Magnetococcus marinus MC-1: one gene and its partners. The protein of the gene in region 3 interacts with the protein of the main gene of each other region in a pairwise test. Links are inferred from orthologs where the notes say so. Each region holds a gene or a part of one and is shown on either strand. Other genes may lie near its edges.

Region 1 (7,386 bases), 1.8 Mb from region 3 along the record:
TGTTATTGGTTATCACCGCACGCGTCGGGCTAAAGGTCAAACCAGCTCTCGGCTAGATGGTATAGCAGGGGTTGGTGCCCAGCGCAAAAAGGCGTTAATTAAGCAGTTTGGTTCGGTCAAAGGGGTGCGCCAGGCCACACTGGCGGAGATTGCGGCCTTACCAGGTTTTTCTACGGAGCTGGCCGCGACGATCTTGGCGACCCTGGATGAGCATCATGCTTGAAATGCGGAGCTTATGAATCTACCTAATAAACTGACGGTCTCGCGGATCGTTTTCATTCCATTTTTTATTGTCACGGTCTACCTATCTGGGCGCATGGGTCATCTGCTTTCTGCGGGTATCTTTGTATTGGCGGCGGTGACGGATTGGCTGGATGGCTACTTGGCCCGCAGTCGGGGCCAAATGACCCCCTTTGGCAAATTTCTTGATCCTGTTGCCGATAAGCTGCTGGTGATTGCCGCCCTGATGGTTTTGTTAGCCGAACAGCGCATTGATATTGTCGTGGTGTTGGTCTTGGTTGCCCGTGAAATTGTGGTTATGGCGCTGCGTGAGTTTATGGCGGGCAAGGGAGGCGGTGTGCCGGTTTCACAGGTGGGTAAATGGAAAACAGGCGTGCAGATGGTGGCAATCACCATGCTGCTGTTGGGGGATGCCCTGTTTGGGCTGCCTCTACAGCCAGTGGGGTTGTTGTTGCTTTATATCTCTGCTTTGTTGGCGGTGTGGTCGGCTTTTCTTTATGTACGTAGTGTCTGGTCTCATATTATAGAAGGGGCTGTATAGGCTGGGATTAGGAGGCTTGGTCTGGCAGAGGGCAGGAGCATTTTTTTTAAGATTTCGTGAAAAAGGGCTTGACCCCATAAGGGGGATCTCTTATATTCCCCTCCACCCGATGACGGATTGAGTGATTGGACAGTTACCACACAGGTAGCTTCTTAAAATGTGTCATCGTTGTGCGTGCCGAACACAGTCAGGTATGCGGGAGTAGCTCAGGGGTAGAGCGCGACCTTGCCAAGGTCGATGTCGAGGGTTCAAATCCCTTCTCCCGCTCCATTTTTTTCGGCCGGGTGGCGAAGTGGTCTAACGCTGAGGTCTGCAAAACCTTTATTCGTGGGTTCGAATCCCACCCCGGCCTCCAGCTATACCAAGTTCAAAAAAAGTGCTCGCGGGAGTAGCTCAGGGGTAGAGCGCGACCTTGCCAAGGTCGATGTCGAGGGTTCAAATCCCTTCTCCCGCTCCAACTTTTTTTATCTCGTCTTTTCCTAGAATGAAATCGCCATAATAAAATAGAACGTAACATTAAGAAATATTTGCGTGACTTTGTTTCGCACTTAACTTAATATTACCGTGGTCGTTGTTGGGTTGACTTCTGTCAACCTTAATTACTCTGTGTAAATGGCCTCTATGGTGCCGCTCAAGCGGCTTAATTTAGATGATGTGCAGAGGCTTAATCATCATCCGTTAAACGGTTCAGGAAGTAACCAATGAATAACCTTTCCGGACAAGACCAGATATTCCGCCAGGATGAGCGCGTCATGGTCTTCATTGATGGCTCTAATCTTTACGCGGCCATCCGTTCCTTGGGCTTTGACTTTGATTATAAAAAATTGCTGCGTTATTTCCGTTCTCAGGCCAATTTGATCCGCGCTTACTATTTTACGGCGCTGGGGGATGATCAAGAATATTCGCCCATTCGCCCGTTGGTGGATTGGCTGGCTTACAACGGTTATGCTGTGGTAACCAAACCGATCAAAGAGTATGTAGACCCTGTTACGGGGCATAAGCGCACCAAGGGCAATATGGATATTGAAATTGCCGTGGATATGATGAAACTGGCACCTTATTACGATCATGCGGTGCTCTTTTCTGGTGATGGCGATTTCCGCAGCGTGGTTGAAGTTGCTCAAGGGCAGGGTAAGGTGGTTACGGTGGTGAGTTCGTTAATGACCCAGCCTCCGATGATTGCCGATGAGTTGCGTCGCCAAGCGGACTACTTTATTGAGCTTAACCGCATCAAAGAGCATCTCCAGAGGGATGTCCCCCAAGGGGCGCCTGGTAGCAACCCCTAACAGAGGGTTGTCTTAGGCATAAAAAAAGCCCCCAGATTTGGGGGCTTTTTTTATGCCGGAAAATGAAAATGATGTGCCTATTGATCTTTTTTGGGATGGCAAAGGTCTAACACAGTGTGTAAGGGGTGTAACCACCCTAATTATGGGGGGAGCAACACAATGGGAGGCCGTTATGAATGCTGTGGATAAGTTCTATGGGCAGTGGCAGTCGCAGGCGGGTCCCCATGGTCGGGACGCGCTTCTGGCGCGCCTGCTGGGGGATGATGAAAGCCATATGCCGTGCTACTGTACCAATATAGGAGACGCCCAAAGCGCCATGGATCGTGCTTGGCTGTTGTTGGAGGAGTCCGCGCCGGTACGCATTGCCTGTCATGTGGCGGGACAAGGCCGCGACACGGGGGGGCGGCGTTGCCATGTGGAGTGGTGGCCGGATGATGGTGAGCACTATACAACCCCGCAGTTTGAAAGTGAGGCAGAGTCTCGCGCGTTTGCGGCCTTTGCCTTTTTAAAATTGGAGGCCGGACAGGGCTGATGTGTGACAGGCTGGGGGCTGGTGTGATAAGAGCGGTTTGAGATCGACGATTTCGAACCGCTTTTGTTTTTTTGGATTAAGATTCCTGGACCTAATCGGTGGTTTCGTTCAAGATGAGCCTGTGTTTTGCTTATGATATTGCGCCAAAGGTGTTGGGCGTGTCCTCCATTTAAGCTTGGCTTTACCGGCTCCTGTGAGAAAGCGCCTAGCAAGATTTAGGGGTGTTTTGTGCTGGGCTGAAAAGCGTGTTGTGGGCGGTGGCTCTTGTTCGGTTTAAGGGTCCTTGTGCGCGGCTTGCTCGATACCCTTTTGAACGGCGGCGTTGAGGGGCAGGGGTAGGTTTCAATGGAAGAGAAGCTTTACGTCGGTAAGGTGCTGCTTTGGAAGGGTATGGACGGATGGGTAAGGTTGCTTTTTTATTTCCAGGTCAGGGTTCACAAGCGGTGGGTATGGGGCAGGCATTACATGGGGCGGATGCCTCCTGTGCGGCCCTATTTGAAGAGGCCAACACGGTGCTTGGCGAGGATCTGCGGGGGTTGATGTTTGACGGGCCAGAGGCGGATTTAACGCTTACCCGCAACACTCAGCCCGCGCTGGTCGTGACGGCCATGGCGGCCTATACTTTGCTACGTCAACAAAGTGATCTGCAAGCGGATTTTGTGGCAGGGCACTCCTTAGGGGAGTATGCGGCGATCTGTGCGGCGGGGGGGCTCTCGTTTGCCGACGCCATACGTCTTACCCGTTTGCGTGGGGATGCCATGCAAAAGGCGGTACCGGTGGGGGTGGGTGCCATGGCTGCCATGTTGAATATGGAGGCGGCGTTGGTGGAGGAGGTGTGTCAGGCTGCATCGCAAGCGTTGGGGCAAGTGTGCGTACCAGCCAACTACAACACCCCGGCGCAAATTGTGATCTCTGGGGACAAAGCGGCGGTGGAGCATGCGGTGGCCTTAGCCAAAGAGCGGGGTGCTAAGCGGTGTGTGATGTTGAGCGTCTCGGCCCCTTTCCATTGCCCTCTCATGCAACCGGCTGCGGATGCCATGGCTCAAGCTTTGGCGCAGACCCCGATGCAGGATTTGAGCATTCCCTTGGTGGCCAATGTCAATGCCGGTATCACCACCGATGCCGAAACGGTACGCCAGCAGTTGGTGGCTCAGGTGTGTGGTTCGGTACGTTGGGAGGCCTCCATTCGTGCCATGATTGCGCAAGGGGTGGATCGTTTTGTGGAGATTGGTACCGGCAAGGTGCTCACCGGCATGCTCAAGCGCATTGATGGTTCGGTGCGTGGGGTGGCTGTGAATGGTCCTGAAGATATGGCTGCATTGGCAGAGCTGCTGTAAGGTTAAGGAGTATAAGAGCATGCAAAATCGCGTTGCAATTGTAACAGGCTCCACCGCTGGCATTGGTCAGGAAGCGGCTAAGTTGTTGGCTAAACGCGGCTGTCGTGTGGTGATCACGGGAACCCGTGAAACAAAGATTATGGAGACGGTTGAGGCCATTCGCGCCGAGGGTGGGGTTGCTGCGGGGGTGGCTGCCAATATTGGTGTGGATGCTGATCTGGATAAGCTGGTTGCCTTTGCCCAAGAGCAGTTTGGTGAGGTTGAAATTTTGGTCAATAATGCCGGTATTACCCGTGACAACCTCTTTATGCGTATGAAAGATGAAGAGTGGGATGAGGTGATGGCGCTGAATTTAACCAGCGTTTTTAAGCTCTCTAAGCGGGTCATTCGCGCCATGATGAAGGGCCGGTATGGGCGCATCGTCAATGTGACCTCAGTGGTGGGCTTTAGTGGCAATGCGGGTCAGGCTAACTATACGGCGGCCAAGGCGGGTTTGGTGGGGTTTACCAAATCTTTGGCGCAAGAGGTGGCAACACGGGGTATTACGGTGAACGGTGTTGCCCCTGGGTTTATTCAAACAGCCATGACCGATAAGCTGAATGAAAAGACCCAAGAGGCGATTTTGGCCCAAATCCCCATGGGGAAAATGGGAAGTGTCGAAGATATCGCTGCGGCCATTGCCTTTTTAGCATCGGATGAAGCACGGTATATTACGGGTGAGACCATTCACGTCAATGGTGGTATGTATATGGGATGAGCCTGATTTCTATGTCGCAGCTGGGGCGCTGAAGTTTTTTTCGAGGATTTTGTTCGAAAAAGGAGTAAAAAACGCTATTTCTCCGTGCGGCGAAGGGCCGGGCTGTGCTATACAAAACAATCTGAAGGGGATATGCGGTGTGCGTGAGGGCATCCGTAACTATCCATCACCTTTTCTAAGAACAACAGAGGAAGCGAACCGATGAGTGATATCGCGGAACGTGTCAAAAAGATCGTTGCAGAACAGATGGGCGTTGACCTGGACAAAGTTACCGACGACGCCAAGTTTGTCGAAGACCTGGGTGCAGACTCCCTGGACAACGTGGAGTTGGTCATGGCTTTCGAGGAAGAGTTCGGCTGCGAGATCCCAGACGAAACCGCCGAGAAGATCACCTCGGTGAGTGACGCCATCAAGTACATTGGCGAAAACATGGAATAAAAACCGTACGGGGTGCCAAGACCGCAGGTTAACTGCTGCCTTGCTCTCTTATCGGTGACCATAGCCACGGCGTCCTGCTCTTATGTGCAGGACGCCGTGTGCCGTTCCGTGAGGCTAGGCTGTTCCGTAAGCAGGGGGTGTCGTGCTTTTTTGGCGACTGCTCTGGTGCGAAAGCTGGTTGCCACGCTAGGCCATTATGGTTTAAGCATTCATTTTCACGCGGTATGTTCTTGTTTGGAGCATGGTACCGCGATTGAAGCTGCTGAAAGGGTTCTGTTCGTGAATCATAGAGTCGTCATCACCGGTGTGGGTTTGGTCACGCCCTTGGGCGTGGGTAATGATGTAACTTGGTCACGCTTGATCGCCGGAGAGTCTGGCATCGGCCTGCTCACCTCTTTTGATACCGAAGAGTACAGCTGTAAAATCGGCGGCGAGATTAAAGATTTTAATCCCGAGCAGTGGATCGAGAAAAAAGAGGTCAAAAAAATGGACCGCTTTATCCATTATGGATTGGCGGCCTCCCAATTGGCATGGGAAGATAGCGGCTTGGAAGCCCCCGATGAAGAAGCCAGCTACCGCTATGGCGCCATTGTGGGTTCGGGTATTGGCGGTCTGATCGCGATCCAAAATCAAGCCATTGCATTAAAGGAAAAGGGGCCGCGCCGCATCTCTCCTTTCTTTATTCCCATGTCCTTGATCAACTTGGTTTCCGGTCAATTGGCCATCAAATATGGTTTACGTGGTCCCAACCATGCGGTGGTTACAGCGTGTGCCACCGGCACCCACGCCATTGGCGATGCTTACCGTATTGTGCAACGGGGCGAGGCTGATGTCATGGTGGCAGGGGGGGCCGAGGCGGCCATTTGTGAGTTGGGCATCGGTGGTTTTGCAGCGGCACGGGCGCTCTCGACCCGCAACGACGATCCCACCCGCGCCTCCCGTCCTTGGGACAAGGGGCGCGATGGTTTTGTGCAGTCGGATGGTGCGGGCGTGGTGGTGGTCGAGAGCATGGAACACGCCAAGGCCCGTGGCGCGCGCATCTATGCCGAGGTCGTTGGCTACGGCATGTCTGGCGATGCCTACCATATCACGGCCCCCCATCCCAGTGGCGATGGCGCGGCCCGTTGTATGGCTGCGGCTCTAAAGGATGCCCAGATGGATCCCAGTGGAATCGGATATATTAACGCCCATGGTACCTCCACCCCCCAAGGGGATGTGATTGAGACCAAGGCGGTGAAAAAAATCTTTGGTGAGAGCGGTGCAAAAAAGGTGATGGTCTCTTCGACCAAATCTATGACGGGCCACCTGTTGGGTGCTGCGGGGGGGATCGAGGCGATCTTTACCGCCAAGGCCCTGCATGAGGGGGTTATTCCCCCGACCATCAACTTGGATGATCCGGATCCTGAGTGCGATTTGGATTTTGTGCCCCACACGGCCCGCCAAGAGCAGGTAGAGGCTGCCCTTTCCAACTCCTTCGGTTTTGGGGGAACCAACGCGACGTTGGTGTTAAAGAGGGTACGGTAAGTTTTGAAAAGGCTGTTTTTTTTCCTGCTACTGGTGCTGATTGTGGCAGCCACAGGCGCAGTAGGCTTTGCTTGGATGCGCTACGAGGCTTTTTTGCAGCAACAGGCACCTGTGAGCGTTGATTTTGAGGTCGTCCGTGGTTGGGGTGTGGCGAAGACAGCCGAACAGTTAGAAGCGCGGGGGGTTCTTGACTCCGCGCTTTTTTTTCGACTGCTGGATCGGCAAACGCCTGGTACTGCCCTTAAAGCGGGGACTTTTGCCATTGAGGCGGGCATGACGCCCCTGCAAATTTTAGAGAAGTTACGCTCCTCTCAGGTGGTGCAGCGTTCGATCACCTTTCCCGAGGGGATCACCCTGATCCATATTGCCGATAAATTTAGGCAGGCGGGTTGGCCCCAGGTAGGTGATGCCTTGTTGACTCCAGAGGGGGTGCAACGATTGGGGGTGGCGCAGCCCTCATTGGAAGGCATGCTGTTTCCAGATACCTATTTTTATACGCTGGAGGAAGAGGGTTGGGTGGTGGCCCAGCGCATGGCCCAACGGATGCAACAGGTGTTGCAGCAACAGTGGCAAAAGCGTCCAGCTGAACACCCATTAAGCGCTTATGAAAGCCTGATTTTAGCCTCGATTGTGGAAAAAGAGACCGCTGCCGCTGCCGAGCGCCCACAAATTGCTGGGGTGTTTTTTAACCGGCTGGCGCGTAAGATGCGTTTGCAGAGTGACCCTACCGT
Region 2 (7,778 bases), 3.6 Mb from region 3 along the record:
CCGAGTGTGGTGCAAACCGCAACAGGTGTTAGAACAAGCGCAGTGGGGCACTCTGGGGAGATGGCCTGGGTTATGGGGGGTGGGGCTACTTAAAAGGGGAGCGGTGCAGACGCATCCAGACCAGATGTTTGGTAAGGGTGCGGTAGAGGGTTTCTCGCAGGGTTGCATCGGCCACATGGGCGACAATGGCACGCACCTTCTCTTGCTCGTCGGGCCGGGGGGGGGGAAGGGGGGTCTTTGGGTTTGGCGGGCGCTGTTGTTGATGACGCTTGAGCGGCCCTTGCACAAATTTCATATCCGCGACCAAAGGCTCGGGCAGGACGCGGTTTAAATGTTCCAACAACTCGGTTTTTAAAAAAGATAACTCCTGTGCCCAACTGGCAGAATCCACCCGCACCGTCAAAACCCCCTTGTTTAAGCGTACCGGTTCGGTGTGTTGGGCAATGTGGGGCGAGATGGCACGGTGCCAATATTTCCAGATTAAGCTGGCCTGTCCGGTGGGATGTTCCATCCATGGCGCGACGACTTTGCCCATAATACCCCGCAAAGCCGTGGGCGCCCCCGCTTTGCGGGGTTGGAAAGGGAGTTTAAAATCCTCGTCTCCCTTGCCATGGTTATCCCCGGCCGCCACCCCTAGTTACCATCGGTAAAGAGAATGGCTGTGCCACGCAAAACACGGTAGATGGAGGGGCCATAGATGGATTCGGTGCCGGTGACCATCTCTTTGCTCTTTTTCTCCACCACAATGGCACTTGCACCAATGTTGCGTGCCTTGGCTCGCATGTTCTCAAGGAGAAAAATATCCGAGTTGGCGGCTTCATTCCCCTGGGTCTCTAGGCGGGCAATGGTTTTGTAGGGGCGGTTGGGAAAATCGTCCAACAGCTCCACACTCGCGGTTGGCGTTAGCTGTTGGGAAGGGTTGCTTAAAGCCACATTGGTGACCGCCTCTGGAGACGTACAAGCGCTGAGTGATACAAGCAAGCATCCCAAAACAGGCATAAGCAGCGAACGTTTTATAGACATGATGACGACCTCGGTAGCGGATTGGTGCGATTTTTGTAATAGCGTATGAGAAGATGTCACCATATTGGCAGATACAGGCTCCTACGCCACACTGCCAGAGTCGTTTGCAAAGAGCGTGCAACGTCACGCATTACTCAGAAAAAGCTGGAGAAGCGCCATGGGGCTGTTTCAGTTTCACCACCGTTGGCACTATGCCACTGGTTGGATCGTGAGTTTGGGGCTGTTGGGTATGTCAGGCTGTTCCAGCCCTATTCATGAATACCCTATTCACTATAGCACACCCAGTGATCAACGGGAGGCATTGGCAGAACAAAAACGTGCCAAACCCGAGCAACCCGTCGAAGAGATGCTGGATCCTGCGCCCTTAGTGGTGCCAGAGCAAGTGGAGGTGCAGAGCGCCCCCCCGCTCCGCCATCCCCCGGTGGGTGAGGTGGTCATGCCCCAGGGTCAGGCCGTCAATGGAACCCAGGAGAGGATTCCCGAGCCACAAATCGTTGAGGCTGTCCCCCCCGCTCCAGCCATCGCACCACCTGCCCCAGCGCATGCGCCCGTAGCGCCGGAGTATGCTGCGCCAACCTATGCGCCTGTAGCGCCGGAGTATGCTGCTCCAGCGTCTCATGAAGAAGGTGCGGAGCCCTCCTATGAGGTTCCAGCGGTAAAACGCACCATGGTGCATGCCAAACCCAAACAGGTGGAGTCGGCCCCCCCCCTTGCCAAGGGTGAACTCTATTATGTGGAGTTGGGGAGCTACGCCCACCAGCTCAATGCCGACCGCCTGAAGCGGCGCGTGCAGCAGATGGGTATTCCGGTGGAGTCGCAACCCTTGGCACTGCGGGGGACCCAATTTACCCGGGTGCGGGCGGGGCCTTTTCCTTACCGTGCCGAAGCCGATTGGGCAGCCCGTGTGCTAAAAGAGGAAGGGGTGGATACCAAGCTGGTCATGGAGTGACCGGCGGTTATCGCTCTTAATCGAATAACAGACACAGAGGTGCCCCCCTTGGGAGGCACCTTTTTTGTGCTTGGGCAACCTAGTTGCGTCGTCTAAGTTGACACACAAAATGGAAAAAGCAGGTTTATGCCCCCCCTTGTGCCGCTTTTAGGCGGCCTTGGATTGTACCTTGGGTGCGGCACGTGCTATAAGAATCCTCTTCACCCGTGCGGTTTGAGCCGATCATCAGGGTTCGGTTTGCTGCAACTAAATGGAAAGATAAAGAGACGACTCATGTTCTCCGCAATTGCCCGTAAACTATTTGGCTCCCGAAATGACCGCTACCTGCGCTCTTTGCAACCGCTGGTGGACCGTATCAATGGCTTGGAGGCAGAGTATGAAGCGCTCAGCGATTCTGAGCTGACCGCCATGACCTATGCATTTAAGGCACGCCTGGAGAAAGGGGAAACCCTGGATGATCTGCTGCCAGAAGCCTTTGCGGTGGTGCGCGAGGGCAGTAAACGTGTGCTGGGTATGCGTCACTACGATGTGCAGCTTATTGGTGGCATTGTGCTGCATCAGGGTAAAATCTCTGAGATGAAAACCGGTGAGGGTAAAACCCTGGTGGCTACCCTGTCGCTCTATCTGAACGCACTGAGTGGCAAGGGTGCGCATCTGGTGACGGTCAACGACTATCTGGCCCGCCGCGATGCGGAGTGGATGGGTAAGCTCTATCAGTTTTTAGGGTTGAGCGTGGGGGTCATTATTCACGGTATCGAGGACCAACAGCGTAAAGCGGCCTACAATGCCGACATTACCTATGGTACCAACAATGAGTTTGGCTTCGATTATCTGCGGGATAATATGAAGTTTTCACTGGAAGAGATGGTGCAGCGCCCCCTGAACTATGCCATCGTGGACGAGGTGGATTCAATCTTGGTGGATGAAGCCCGTACCCCCTTGATTATCTCCGGCCCCACCGAAGACAGCACCGATAAATATTATAAAGTGGATCGGCTTATTCCTCAGTTGGAAAAAGAGCGGCACTATACTTTGGACGAAAAACAGCGCTCCGTTACCTTTACCGAAGAGGGCAATGAGCAGATTGAACAGCTCATGCGCCAAGCGGGGCTGCTGCGTGACGGGGATCTGTACGATCTGCACAATATCGAGATGGTGCACCACGTTAACCAAGCCCTCAAGGCCCACGCCATGTTTGAGGTGGACCGGGACTATATTGTTAAAGATGGCCAAGTGGTCATTATTGACGAATTTACGGGACGCATGATGCCGGGACGTCGTTACTCGGACGGTCTGCACCAAGCGTTGGAGGCCAAAGAGCAGGTGGTGATTCAAAACGAGTCCCAAACCCTTGCTTCGATTACCTTCCAGAACCTATTCCGTCTTTATAACAAACTGGCGGGCATGACCGGTACCGCCGATACAGAGGCGGCGGAGTTCCAATCCATCTATAATCTGGAGGTGGTGATTATCCCCACCAACCGGGATATGGTGCGCATCGACCGCGACGATATGGTGTTCCGCACCTTGGAAGAGAAGCTCAAAGCGGTGGCCGAAGATATTAAGGTCAGTTATGAAAAGGGCCAGCCAGTGCTGGTGGGGACGGTCTCCATTGAAAAATCGGAGATGGTCTCGCACTTTTTGAAAAAGCTGAAGATCCCCCACGAGATTCTGAACGCCAAACACCATGAGCGCGAGGCGGAAATTGTCGCCCAAGCGGGACGCCCCCGGGCCGTGACCATCGCCACCAACATGGCCGGTCGTGGTACCGATATTCAGTTGGGCGGCAACTTGGAGATGCGCCTGAAAAAAGAGATCGATCCCGAGGCGAGCCCAGCCGAGCGCACCCAGCAGGAAATTCAGATCCGCACCGAGTATGAGCAGGATAAAGCGCTGGTGCTGGCTTCGGGCGGTCTGCACATTATTGGTACCGAGCGGCATGAATCCCGCCGCATTGACAACCAGTTGCGGGGCCGGGCCGGGCGTCAGGGTGATCCGGGTTCGAGCGGCTTCTACCTGAGCTTGCAGGATGATCTTATGCGCATCTTTGGTTCGGAGCGCATGGATGGCATGTTGAAAAAACTGGGCTTGCAGGATGGCGAGGCCATTGTGCACCCCTGGATCAATAAAGCGGTGGAGTCGGCCCAGAAAAAGGTTGAGGGTCGCAACTTTGACATTCGTAAAAACCTGCTCAAATTTGATGATGTCATGAATGAGCAGCGCAAGGTGATCTACGATCAGCGTAAGGAGTTGATGGAGAACGAGGATATTCGTGATTTCATCGACGAAATCCGGGAAGAGGTGGTCCATGCTTTGGTGGATAGTCACCTCGGGGAAGATGTTTACCCTGAAGAGTGGGACGCCAAAGGCTTTAGAGAGGCGATGCTCAACCAGTTTAATCTGGACCTGAATGTGGAGTCGTGGAAGCATGAAGAGGGGGTCACGCATCTGGTTGCCAAGGAGCGCGCCATGGCCGCCGTGAAAGCCTATAGTGAGGCCCGCGAGGCCCGTTTAGGCCCGCCCTTGATGCGTTATTTGGAAAAATCCATCATGTTGCAGGTGCTTGATACGCTGTGGAAAGAGCATTTGCTCAACATGGACCATTTAAAAGAGGGCATTCATCTGCGTGGTTATGCCCAGAAGGACCCGTTGAACGAATATAAGCGCGAGGCCTTTCAGTTATTCAGCATGCTGCTGCAACGCATCCGTGAAGAGGCCATTGAGTTTTTGGGCAAGGTAGAGGTGCAGCAACCGGAAGAGGTGGCCGCCTATGAGGCGGAGCTGGCCGAGGCGCGTAATCAGCAGATGAGTCTTAACCATCCCGAGAGTGGCAGTTGGGGGGGGGAGGGTGAGGGTCCATCCAGTGAGGGTGCCCCCCATCTTCCTTTTAAGCGGGATGGGGAGAAGGTTGGGCGCAATCAAGCGTGCCCCTGTGGAAGTGGTAAGAAGTATAAGCAGTGTTGTGGTAAACTCAGTTAGGCTTGCTTGTTTGGGTATGAGCAGGCAGCACGCGGGATCTAAGCATGCGGAGCGCCCCATATCTGCTGGCACAGGGTGGGCGAGCCGGCTGGCAGGGGCCCCGAACCCCTACCAGCAAGCAGAGCCCGCATCCCTTATGGGGATGCGGGATTTCTTTACCCAGTGGACCGCGCAAGGGGAGGGGCGATGATGGGCAAACGCGTGCTGATGATCGCCTTCCATTTTCCACCTGCCATGGGTTATAGCGGCACCCAGCGGGCCTTAAAATTTTGCCGTTATCTGCCCGATTATGGTTGGCAGCCCATTGTTTTATCGGCCCATGCCCGCAGCTATGCGCAAACCACACCGGAGCAGTTGGTGGAGATTCCCCCACAGGTGCCGGTGTACCGTAGTTTTGCGCTGGATGCCACCCGTCATTTAGCGATTGCGGGGCGCTATTTTGGTTTTACGGCGCGTCCTGACCGTTGGCGTAGTTGGCGCTGGCCTGCCATTTGGCGGGGTTTGCGCATCATTCAGCGCGATCAACCGGATTTGATTTGGGCCACCTATCCCATTGCCACCTGTCACCGTATTGCCCATAGTTTAAGCCTGATTAGTGGGGTGCCATGGGTGGCGGATTTTCGGGATTGTCAGCTCAACGCGACCTTTCCCGCGCATCCGCGTCAGCGTGAGCTGTTTGGCACGTTAGAGGCGCGCCATATCAGCAGTGCCAACCGGGTGGTGGTGACGACGCCGGGCATACAGCGGTTATACAGGGAACGTTATCCCTATATGGATCCGGATAAGATTCAGGTGATCGCCAACGGTTTTGATGAAGAGAATTTTCAGGGTTTGCCTTTGGCCAGGGTAGCAGATCCGGAAAAGCCGGTGCATCTGCTGCATAGTGGTATTATCTATCCGGGTCAGGATGAGCGAGACCCGGTTACGTTATTGGAGGTTTTGGGGCGGTTGCACCGTTTGGGGGTGGTGGGTCCGGAGACTTTGCAGATCACCTTTCGGGGCAGTGGAATGGAGGAGTATCTTCAGCAGCAGATTGATCAAAATGGGTTGCGTAGCATGGTGCGGTTGGCCCCTACGCTGCCCTATGCGCAGGCTCTGGAGGAGATGGCGCAGGTGGATGCGCTGTTGTTGTTGCAAGGGGCCCATTTTAATGATCTGATTCCGGCCAAGTTGTTTGAGTATTTGCGCATGGGCAAGCCTATTTTGGCGTTGGGGGATGTTCAAGGGGATGCGGCGGATTTGATGCGAGCGGCGGGGTTGAGCAGCATATGGTCGTTGCACGATGCCACGGCCCAGGAGAATGCATTACCGGCGTTTGTGGAGCAGGTACGTAGCGGCGCGGTTGAGCGGGCCAAGCCAGCGGTGGTAGCCCGTTATTCCCGGCACGCTTTAACGGGCGAGTTGGCCGCGCTGATGGATGGCGTGGTGGGCAAGTAACACGCTCCTAGTGGATGGCGTGGTGGGCAAGTAACTCGCTCCTGGTGGATGGCGCGAATCTATTTTTATATAGTATTTTGCAGCGTCTCCTTGGCAAAGTACGCAGTGGCCTTTTTTATCACGTCACGCTCTTCTCGGACCTGCTTTAACTCTTTGCGTAATCGTGTAATTTCCGCCTCAAGATCAGAAACAGATCTGCCTCCTAGCATCTCCTTACCATGCGTCCTGGCGGCGGATGTCCAATTCGACAGGGTGCTCTTGGGGATGGCGAGCCTTTCAGCTGCCAACTCCAGCGTAAGCCCTTACTCCAAAACCAATTTGACCGCTTCGCTGCGGAATTCCGATGTGTAACTCTGAGCCTTTTTCATTATGAACACCCCTTTTGGGCATCATACCAAACAAAAGTGTCCAGAATCTTCAGGATACCTCACGAAATTGGTCTGTGTGGATATTGGAACTCAAAACACGCTCCGCAACGAGGCTTGTGGATATTCTGTACGCTACAAAAGGCGTTGTGTCGTGCCAGCAGGCTTTTACGGTACACAAACCATAGAATTCCGGGGAGAATTCCGGGGACATACACTTTATTCATGATCAACACTCATTTTTGACTTTGGTCCCGATTCAGACCTCCACACCACAAGCTTCACACCAAACACGTACATCTTTCAAATCGGCCTCATAATCGGATTCCTCAAAAAATATATCCTGCCTGCGGTTACCCTTCTGCGTAACATGGTGCGCTACACTTGGAATGACCACTCTTGCCAATCTCACCATTATTTGTAATCACTCCTAATCGCTCATTAAGTGTATGTCCCTGGAACTCCCTGCTTGCTCAGCCCGTTTTAACCAGCTCAAAGACCTCTGTGCACACGGAGATTTAAGTCTTCAGGAAAACGGCCCCTTAGAGCTCTTTGGCGTTCTTTGAGTTCTTGATGAGGAATCATTCACTTTCCTCCACTTCTGGTTGAAATCCGCGTAGGGAGTCAATATCGGACTTCCACTTTATCAATGCTTTAAAATGGTTCCCGTAGACATAACCGATTTTGCCTTCTATCATAATCAGTGTTGATGTTGGCATATCAATTAGCCATCTGCCTCCGAGGATATGACAATCATCGCTCACAGTATGCTTGACACGGTTTAGTGCAATTTCATCATCGTCAACCTGAAATTGCCAAATGTGATGTAAGGCATCGGATCCATGTTGAGCCACTAGCTCAAGACGCCCCTTCGCACCTACCATCCAGAATTTTTTATAGTCGCAAATGGCATTATCAGGAAGAGACACGTGATCATAAATAAAATCAGGTAAAATATGGACCAGATTTAATATAAAACTTGCAAGATTCCTATCTACGGCTTCAACAGGTGAATCAGTATGGAG
Region 3 (7,512 bases):
GAAGTCCAAAGGGCGCAAGCCATTGCCAGAGTGGCTACCCCGGGTGGATATCATTCATGAGTTGCCTGAGTCGGCATTGGTTTGTGGCCTGGATGGTCACCATTTGGTCGAGATTGGCCGTGAGACCAGCGAGCAACTGGATATTATTCCGGCCAAGGTGCAGGTATTGCGGCACATCCAGATCAAATATGGCTGTCCTCATTGCAAACAGGGCGTGAAGACGGCCCCTACACCCAAACGTCCCATTCCCAAGGCGTTGGCTACAGCTGCTCTATTGGCCCATGTGGCGGTATCCAAGTATGCCGATGGGTTACCGCTCTATCGACAGGGCGCCATTCTGACCCGTGCAGGGATTGATGTCTGTCGAACCACGCTGGCCAATTGGATGATCCAGTGCGGCCAACTGGTGCAGCCGTTGATCAATCTGATGCGGGACAAGATGCTGGATTACGATATCCTGCAGATGGATGAAACTACGATTCAAGTGCTTAAGGAAAAAGATAAAGTTGCAGCCAGCAACTCCTATATGTGGGTACAGCGAGGTGGTCCCCCGGGTAGTCCGGTGATTTTGTTTGATTACGATCCCACACGCGGTGCCGAGGTTCCGAAACGGCTGTTGGCGGGCTATAAAGGCTGGTTGCAAACGGATGGGTATGCAGGTTATCTGGGTGTGGGTGCGCAGGAAGATGTGATCCTGATGGGGTGTTTTGCGCATGCCCGTCGTCAATTCGACGAGGCGATCAAAGCGTTGGGAAAATCCAAAAAAGGCAAGATAGGCAAGGCTGGGCAGGCACTGTCGCTGATCCGGAAACTGTACGCTGTGGAAAAGGATCTGCGTGAGGAAGAGGCTACTCCAGAGCGACGTTACAAGGTGCGCCAGGAGCGTTCCCGCCCCATTATCGATGAGTTGAAAACCTGGCTGGAAGATAATCGAGCAGGGGTGTTACCGAAAAGCAAACTCGGCGAAGCGATGGGATATCTGACCAATCAGTGGTCCTCTCTGATTCGATATCTTGATGATGGACGCCTGGAAATTGACAACAACAGAGCCGAGAACGCCATTCGCCCCTTTGTGATTGGCAGGAAAAATTGGCTCTTCAGCAACTCTGTTCGAGGTGCAAAGGCCTCGGCAAACCTCTACAGTTTGATTGAAACGGCCAAAGCCAATGGTTGGGAGCCCTTCGTCTATCTCACAAAGGTCTTTGAGGGCCTCGCCACAGCGCAAACCGTGGATGAGTTCGACTTGTTGCTCCCGTGGAATTTGAAATCTGCTGCTGAACCGGCAGGGTAGTTGATGGGGATAAATGGGCGCTTACGTTTTGCAGTGTGATGTCTACCTTAGCTTGCACATCGGAAAATGCGATAGACTTCATTAATAACCGCAGCATGGCAGCTGTAACATCAACTTTTAGCTCTTTTGCTGAGTGCAAAAATGCTTTCTCAGCGACTTGTACAACGTCGACACGGTGCTTGGGCAAATTTTCCATTCCAGGACTCCTATTTGTATCCACAAAGTGACTCATTACAGAAACATCTTATATGTTATCACTACATATTTATCAATTATTTTCTTATTTTATCGTATTTAAATCATGTTTTAAATATTATTTAACATTTGTTTTATATTTTTGTTATTTTTACTACTGGTTTTGCGTAAAGTTTGCGATACGCCCCTGCTTTCTTTTCAATTCTATTTCAACCAAGTCCCGTTAACCGGCCATGCCATCCCTTCCCCTCTCAGCTTATCCCCAGTAGAGTGTGGGGTTGTAGAGTCCAATGGGGGTATGCACCCCCCGTCGTACCACGCCATGGAGGGCGTGCCCATGGAAGAGATGGCTTCCCGTATGATTTCGGGAGATCCTGAGCTTGGCGAACCGTTCCAGGAGAATGGTCTGCGCCCCAAATACCTCAAAGAGTTTGTCGGTCAAAAGCCGCTCAAGGCAAACCTCACCGTCTTTCTACACGCCGCCAAACAGCGTGCCGAAGCCATTGACCATATTCTGCTGCACGGCCCCCCCGGTTTGGGTAAAACCACTATGGCCCAGATTATCGCCTGGGAGATGGGCGTGGGGTTGCGCTCAACCTCAGGACCGGTGATTGATAAAGCGGGGGATCTGGCCGCCCTGCTCACCAACCTTAATCCCGGAGATGTGCTGTTTGTGGATGAGATCCACCGCCTCAGCCCCGCCGTGGAGGAGATCCTCTACCCCGCCATGGAGGATTTTCAGCTCGATCTTATGATTGGCGAAGGGCCCTCGGCCCGCTCTGTCAAGATCGACCTGCCCCGCTTTACCCTGGTGGGTGCCACCACCCGCGCAGGCATGCTCACCAGCCCCCTACGCGACCGCTTTGGCATCCTAGCCCGCATGCAGTTTTATGAACCCGATGAACTCCAACAGATTGTCACCCGCTCTGCCTCGATCATGGGCATCGACATTTCAGCGGATGGTGCCTTTGAGATCGCCCGCCGCTCCCGTGGCACCCCGCGTATTGCCAATCGCCTGCTGCGCCGGGTGCGTGACTTTGCCCAAGTGGCCGGACCTGGCTACATTGATAAAGATCTTGCCGACCGTGCCTTGCTGGCTTTGGAGGTCGATCGTAATGGCTTGGACAATATGGACCATCGCTTGCTTAAAGCCTTGTTGGATAAGTTTGCGGGTGGCCCGGTGGGGCTGGATACCTTGGCGGCGGCCATTGGTGAGGAGCGCTCCACCATTGAGGATGTCATCGAGCCTTACCTGATCCTACAGGGTATGCTGGACCGCACCCCCAGGGGTCGCAAAGCCACCCACGCCAGCTACACAGCCATGGGCCGCACAGCGCCGCGACCCGTGCAACAGGGTACGCTGCTATGAACCTGTTTTCACAAGACATACGTGTCTATTATGAAGATACCGATGCGGGCGGAGTGGTCTACCATAGCCGCTATCTTAACTTTATGGAGCGCTGCCGCACCGACTGGCTGCGCAGCCTGGGCATCGAGCAAGCAACGCTGGCAGAGCAGACCGGACTACGTTTTGCGGTGACGCATATGGAGATCGCCTTCCAAAAACCGGCGCTGCTTGACGATCTTTTGACGGTTTCCGTGTCAGAACTCCGACGCCGGCCCGCCAGTCTTGAATTTACCCAGGAGATTGCCCGCCAGAACACTCCCCTTATTCGTGCCTCTGCCCGCGTGGCATGTCTGGATGAGGGATTGCGCCCCGTGCGCCTGCCGGCTGTTTTACTGCAACGATTGCCACAATAGAGGCTATCATGACTAAGCATAGCGTTTTTGACCTCATTACTCAGGCCGGACCCTTGGTCCAGCTGGTGATGCTCGCCCTGTTGGCGGCCTCGGTGGTTTCCTGGGCCATTATTTTTGACAAATGGCGCCGCTACCGCCGTATCACCCAGGATGCCGAAGCCTTTGAAGAGCGCTTTTGGAGTGGTGGCAGTGTCGCCAGCCTATTTCAAAGTGCCACCAAAGAGTGGCCCGATAGCCCCATGGTGGTGATGTTTTCAGCCGGTTTTCGCGAATGGAAACGCTGGGAGAGCAATGAACCTACCTCGGAAGGGGACGGCGGTGATCTGGTCACCAACGTGCGCCGCGCCATGACGGTGGCCCTTAACCGAGAGCTGGAAAACCTGGAAAAGGGTCTTACTTTCCTCGCCACGGTGGGCTCTACCAGCCCCTTTGTGGGGCTGTTTGGCACGGTTTGGGGCATCATGAACGCCTTTTTAGGACTCACCGGGGCCAAAGCCAGCACCCTGACCATGGTGGCTCCTGGTATTGCCGAGGCGCTGATTGCCACCGCCATGGGGCTGGTAGCCGCCATTCCATCGGTGATTGCCTATAACAAATATTCGTCAGAAATGCGCCGTTTACACGCCAAAATGGATAATTTTGGTGCCGAGTTCCTCAATATTCTGGAGCGCCGCTCCGCCAGCCGCCGCCGGGGACAATAAGATGGGTATGAATGCAGGCATGGGTAATGGTGGGGTCCACCGTTTTCAGGCGATGAGCGATATCAACGTCACGCCGCTGGTGGATATCATGTTGGTGTTGCTGATTATCTTCATGGTAACGGCACCTTTGCTCACCCATGGTATAGAGGTGGAGCTGCCCCATGTGCAGAGTGACGCCATCACCGCCCAAGTAGAGCCCCTCACCATCAGCGTTAGCCCCGATGGCAGCGCCTCTATCGAAGGGGAGCGCATGAGTTTATCGGAGATGACCGATAAGGTCACTTTTGTGCGTAAATCCACGCCAAGTATTCGTATTTTTGTACGGGGTGACACCCATGCTGCCTATGGTCACGTTATGGCGGTGATGGGTGCGCTCAAAGCCGCGGGTATTGAACAGGTTGGGTTAATCACCCAACCCAACAGCTAAAAATTAGGGATCTGGTATTCGTATGTTTGCGGATCGGCAATTTCTCTGGTGGTCACTGGGCCTGCACGTTGGTGTGGTGCTGATTGCACTGCTGTTGCCGCTGCTCACCCCCCGTGTGGCACCACCGCCAGCAGCCATGATGGTTAATTTGGTGGATCTGCCCGCACCGCAAGCCAAAGCGACCCAGCCCGAACCTCCGCAGCTGCAAAAGCCCAAGCCCCCCGAGCCCAAGCCCGTGGCACCCAAGCCCGTGGAGCCTAAACCGGTGGAGTCCAAGCCGGTAGCCAAGCCCGAGATAGAGCCCACCCCCCCGGAACCCAAGCCCCAACCGGCCCCAAAACCCCCGGAAAAGGTTGTGGAAGAGCCGGATCAACCGGCTGAAAAGGTTGACATCACCCCCATGCGTCGCAAGCCTGATCCCAAAAAGATTGCCGAAGAGCAGCGCGCCAAGGAAGAGGCCCTTAAGAAGAAGCAGGCCGAAGAAAAACGTCTTCAAGAAGAGGCTGCCAAGAAAAAGCAGGCTGAAGAGCAACGCAAAAAAGAGGAAGCCCGCAAGCAGGCTGAAGAGCAGCGCAAAAAAGAGGAGGCCCGCAAACAGGCCGAAATCAAGCGTAAGCAGGAGCTCGCCGCGCAGCAGATGCGCGAAGCCATTGCCAAACAACAGGCTGAAATCAAAGCTCAGCAGCAGCGTGAGGAGGCCATTCGCCAGCAACAATTGCGCGAAGCCGCCCTTGCGCAGCAGCAGGCTGAGGAGATCCGCAAGTGGCAGGGGGCGCTACGCGAGGCCACCTACAAAGCGTGGCGGCCCCCCTTTGGGGTGGATATTTCCAGCATGAAGTGTCTGGCTACGGTTAAAATTACCGTGGATGGTCGCTTGAGCTTGATCAGCATTTCGCAGACGTCGGGTTTTGCGCCCTATGATGATTCGGTCCAACGGGCCATTGCCGCGACCCGCAATCTGCCCAAGCCCCCCAGCCACTGTTCCGCATGCCGGGGTGAGATCACCATCAGCTTCACCCCCTCGCGGTAGCGACGATGCGTAGGCGCGGATGGCTCTTACTGTTGTTTGGGTTATGGCCTGGGCTGTTACACGCGGCCCCTAGCCGCCAAGCCATTCAACAGTGGGGAGCCGAGCTGGTTGCACAGGTTGAAGCCAACTGGCTGGCCCCGGCTGGCATTGATAGCCATGGTTTAACCGTACAGTTGAGCATTCAATGGCAGAGCACGGGCGCTTTAATCATGCATGGCATTCGGCGGGCCTCGGGGCAACGCGCCTTTGATGAGTCGGTGGTACACGCCATTGAGCAAAGCCAAAATTTACCCGCGCCGCCGGTGGGTTGCCAAATTTGTCTAAAGCCCATTACCTTTAACTTTGCTCCAGGGGCAAAACCCCAACAGCCGGCGCAGATCCGCCCACGCGCAATCTCGCGGAGTGTACCGCCCCCACGGGCCAAGGCTGGTTCTGCCCCACCTCCAGCACAGGGGGATTTTAGCCAAGCCATTGATCAGATGCTTAAAAGTCAGCCGACCCCCCAGCAGTTGGCCCAACAGCAAGCGGAACAACAGGCGTGGCAGGCACAGCTCTACCCTTTGTGGCAGCAGCAGTGGCAACCCCCCGCTCAGGTGGATACCCGCACCCTGTGGGGCCAGTGGCGGGTTGGCTGGAATGGCAAGGGTGGCTTGCAGGTCTTAGAGCGGCTCCAGAGCAGCGGTCATGGGGCGGTGGATGCTGCCATTGTACAGGCTTTGCAAGGGATTACGCAGCTACCCACCCCCCCGCCTCACTGCACCGTGTGTCAGCAGCCGATGGTGATGACTTTTGAACGGGGTTCATTGCGCAAGGCCGCTGAGCAAACTGCGGCAAGCGAGCTCGCGGCACCTTCGCCACCTGAAACACCGGCTCTGCCCCATTGGTTAGGTCCCTCTTGGCATGAGGATGCCAAGCCGATGGAGCCGACCTTGCATAAACCCTATGAACCCCCACCACAGCCCAGCTCGGCGGTGGAAAAACAGCGTGAAGTGGCCCAATGGTTTCAGCATGTGCGCCACGCCATTAGCAACCAGTGGCAGCGCCCCAGTGGGGATATTCATGTGGGACGCAGTATGATGCTGCGTGTGCAATGGCTGGAGAACGGAACATTAGAGTGGGTTTCTACCGTGCGCCCATCGGGTCACGAAGGGTATGATGAGACGGTATTGAAAGCGGTGGAGGCCGTGGCGCAACTGCCACCTCCCCCCGAGGGTTGCACGCTTTGTCTGCGTCCCATCTATATCACCATGCATAACGAACAACCCTGAACGGGCGAGTGCAGATTATGAACATGATTTTTCCCCCAATCCATCGCCTCGGCATCCGGCTGTTGGCCTCTCTCCTGTTTCTCTTGCTGAGTGGTTCAGTGCATGCCCAGGGCATGATGATTGAGGTACAAAAACAGGGGCTGGAACCCATGCCCATCGCCATCCCCAGCTTCGCTTCGGTGGGGCTCAATGGTCATGTGGAGGTTGGGGACCGTTTTAGTCATCAACTCACCGGCTTGGTTATCTCCGATTTAAGCGGCAGCGGCCTGTTTCGGCCACTGGAACAACGGGGTTTTTTGCAACCGTCGGATAAATTGTGGCAGCAAGGCCCCGATTTTCGCAAATGGCGCTTGGTAGGGGCCGATGCCGTGGTACAGGGTGCCATCACCTATCGGGGCAGCCGTATTCAGGTTGATTTTTTCTTGCATGACATCTCCCGTGGTACCTTGATTGGCAAAGGCTGGCGTTTTACCACCAAGCCTGAGAATTGGCGCCATGTGGCCCACCGCGTGGCCGATGAGATCTACACCCGCTTGACCGGTGAGCGTGCCTATTTTACCTCGCGCATCGCCTTTGTTGCCAAACGGGATAAACAGAGCTTTCTCTCCATGATGGATGCCGATGGTGCCAACCGCATGGATCTCAAGGTCAAGGGTCGCAACGACCTGGTGCTCACCCCGCGCTTTTCTCCCAATGGTGAGCAGCTGCTCTATATCTCGTACGAGAGCAGCGAACCCCGCATCTATCTTTGGGATCTCTACACCGGCAAACGGGTTAAACGCTCCAACTATCCTGGTTTAAACTCCACCCCGGCGTGGTCGCCCGACGGCAACCGCATG

Evidence for each region.
Region 1: the proteins of ybgC (region 3) and MMC1_RS09550 interact in binary tests that used the Escherichia coli proteins (3 or more experiments, as listed by UniProt). The link is inferred for Magnetococcus marinus MC-1 from one-to-one orthologs.
Region 2: the proteins of ybgC (region 3) and secA interact in binary tests that used the Escherichia coli proteins (3 or more experiments, as listed by UniProt). The link is inferred for Magnetococcus marinus MC-1 from one-to-one orthologs.

What each region holds. Positions count from the first base shown.
Region 1 is NC_008576.1:2,327,587-2,334,972, reverse strand. The notes cover bases 3,661-6,512. They hold MMC1_RS09550 (acyl carrier protein), read left to right. Parts: upstream 3,661-4,894; coding sequence 4,895-5,131; downstream 5,132-6,512. Other genes in these bases: fabF (beta-ketoacyl-ACP synthase II), read left to right, coding at 5,411-6,512; fabG (3-oxoacyl-[acyl-carrier-protein] reductase), read left to right, coding at 3,956-4,693; fabD (ACP S-malonyltransferase), read left to right, coding at 3,661-3,936. In the rest of the region: excinuclease ABC subunit UvrC, read left to right, coding at 1-223; pgsA (CDP-diacylglycerol--glycerol-3-phosphate 3-phosphatidyltransferase), read left to right, coding at 236-781; MMC1_RS09570 (LabA-like NYN domain-containing protein), read left to right, coding at 1,483-2,067; MMC1_RS09565 (hypothetical protein), read left to right, coding at 2,240-2,599; more of fabD, read left to right, coding at 2,998-3,660; more of fabF, read left to right, coding at 6,513-6,655; endolytic transglycosylase MltG, read left to right, coding at 6,659-7,386. UniProt on the Escherichia coli protein: Carrier of the growing fatty acid chain in fatty acid biosynthesis.
Region 2 is NC_008576.1:4,141,417-4,149,194, reverse strand. The notes cover bases 1,908-5,151. They hold secA (preprotein translocase subunit SecA), read left to right. Parts: upstream 1,908-2,245; coding sequence 2,246-4,951; downstream 4,952-5,151. Other genes in these bases: MMC1_RS17015 (glycosyltransferase), read left to right, coding at 5,138-5,151; MMC1_RS17025 (SPOR domain-containing protein), read left to right, coding at 1,908-1,972. Outside these bases: MMC1_RS20595 (DciA family protein), read right to left, coding at 86-631; MMC1_RS17030 (hypothetical protein), read right to left, coding at 634-1,023; more of MMC1_RS17025, read left to right, coding at 1,181-1,907; more of MMC1_RS17015, read left to right, coding at 5,152-6,388; MMC1_RS22575 (transposase), read right to left, coding at 6,454-6,675; MMC1_RS17005 (hypothetical protein), read right to left, coding at 7,335-7,778. UniProt on the Escherichia coli protein: Required for protein export, interacts with the SecYEG preprotein conducting channel.
Region 3 is NC_008576.1:566,875-574,386, reverse strand. The notes cover bases 1,572-4,549. They hold ybgC (tol-pal system-associated acyl-CoA thioesterase), read left to right. Parts: upstream 1,572-2,851; coding sequence 2,852-3,247; downstream 3,248-4,549. Other genes in these bases: tolA (cell envelope integrity protein TolA), read left to right, coding at 4,398-4,549; tolR (protein TolR), read left to right, coding at 3,950-4,375; tolQ (protein TolQ), read left to right, coding at 3,256-3,948; ruvB (Holliday junction branch migration DNA helicase RuvB), read left to right, coding at 1,824-2,855. Also shown: tnpC (IS66 family transposase), read left to right, coding at 1-1,291; more of tolA, read left to right, coding at 4,550-5,405; MMC1_RS02430 (energy transducer TonB), read left to right, coding at 5,411-6,673; Tol-Pal system beta propeller repeat protein TolB, read left to right, coding at 6,691-7,512.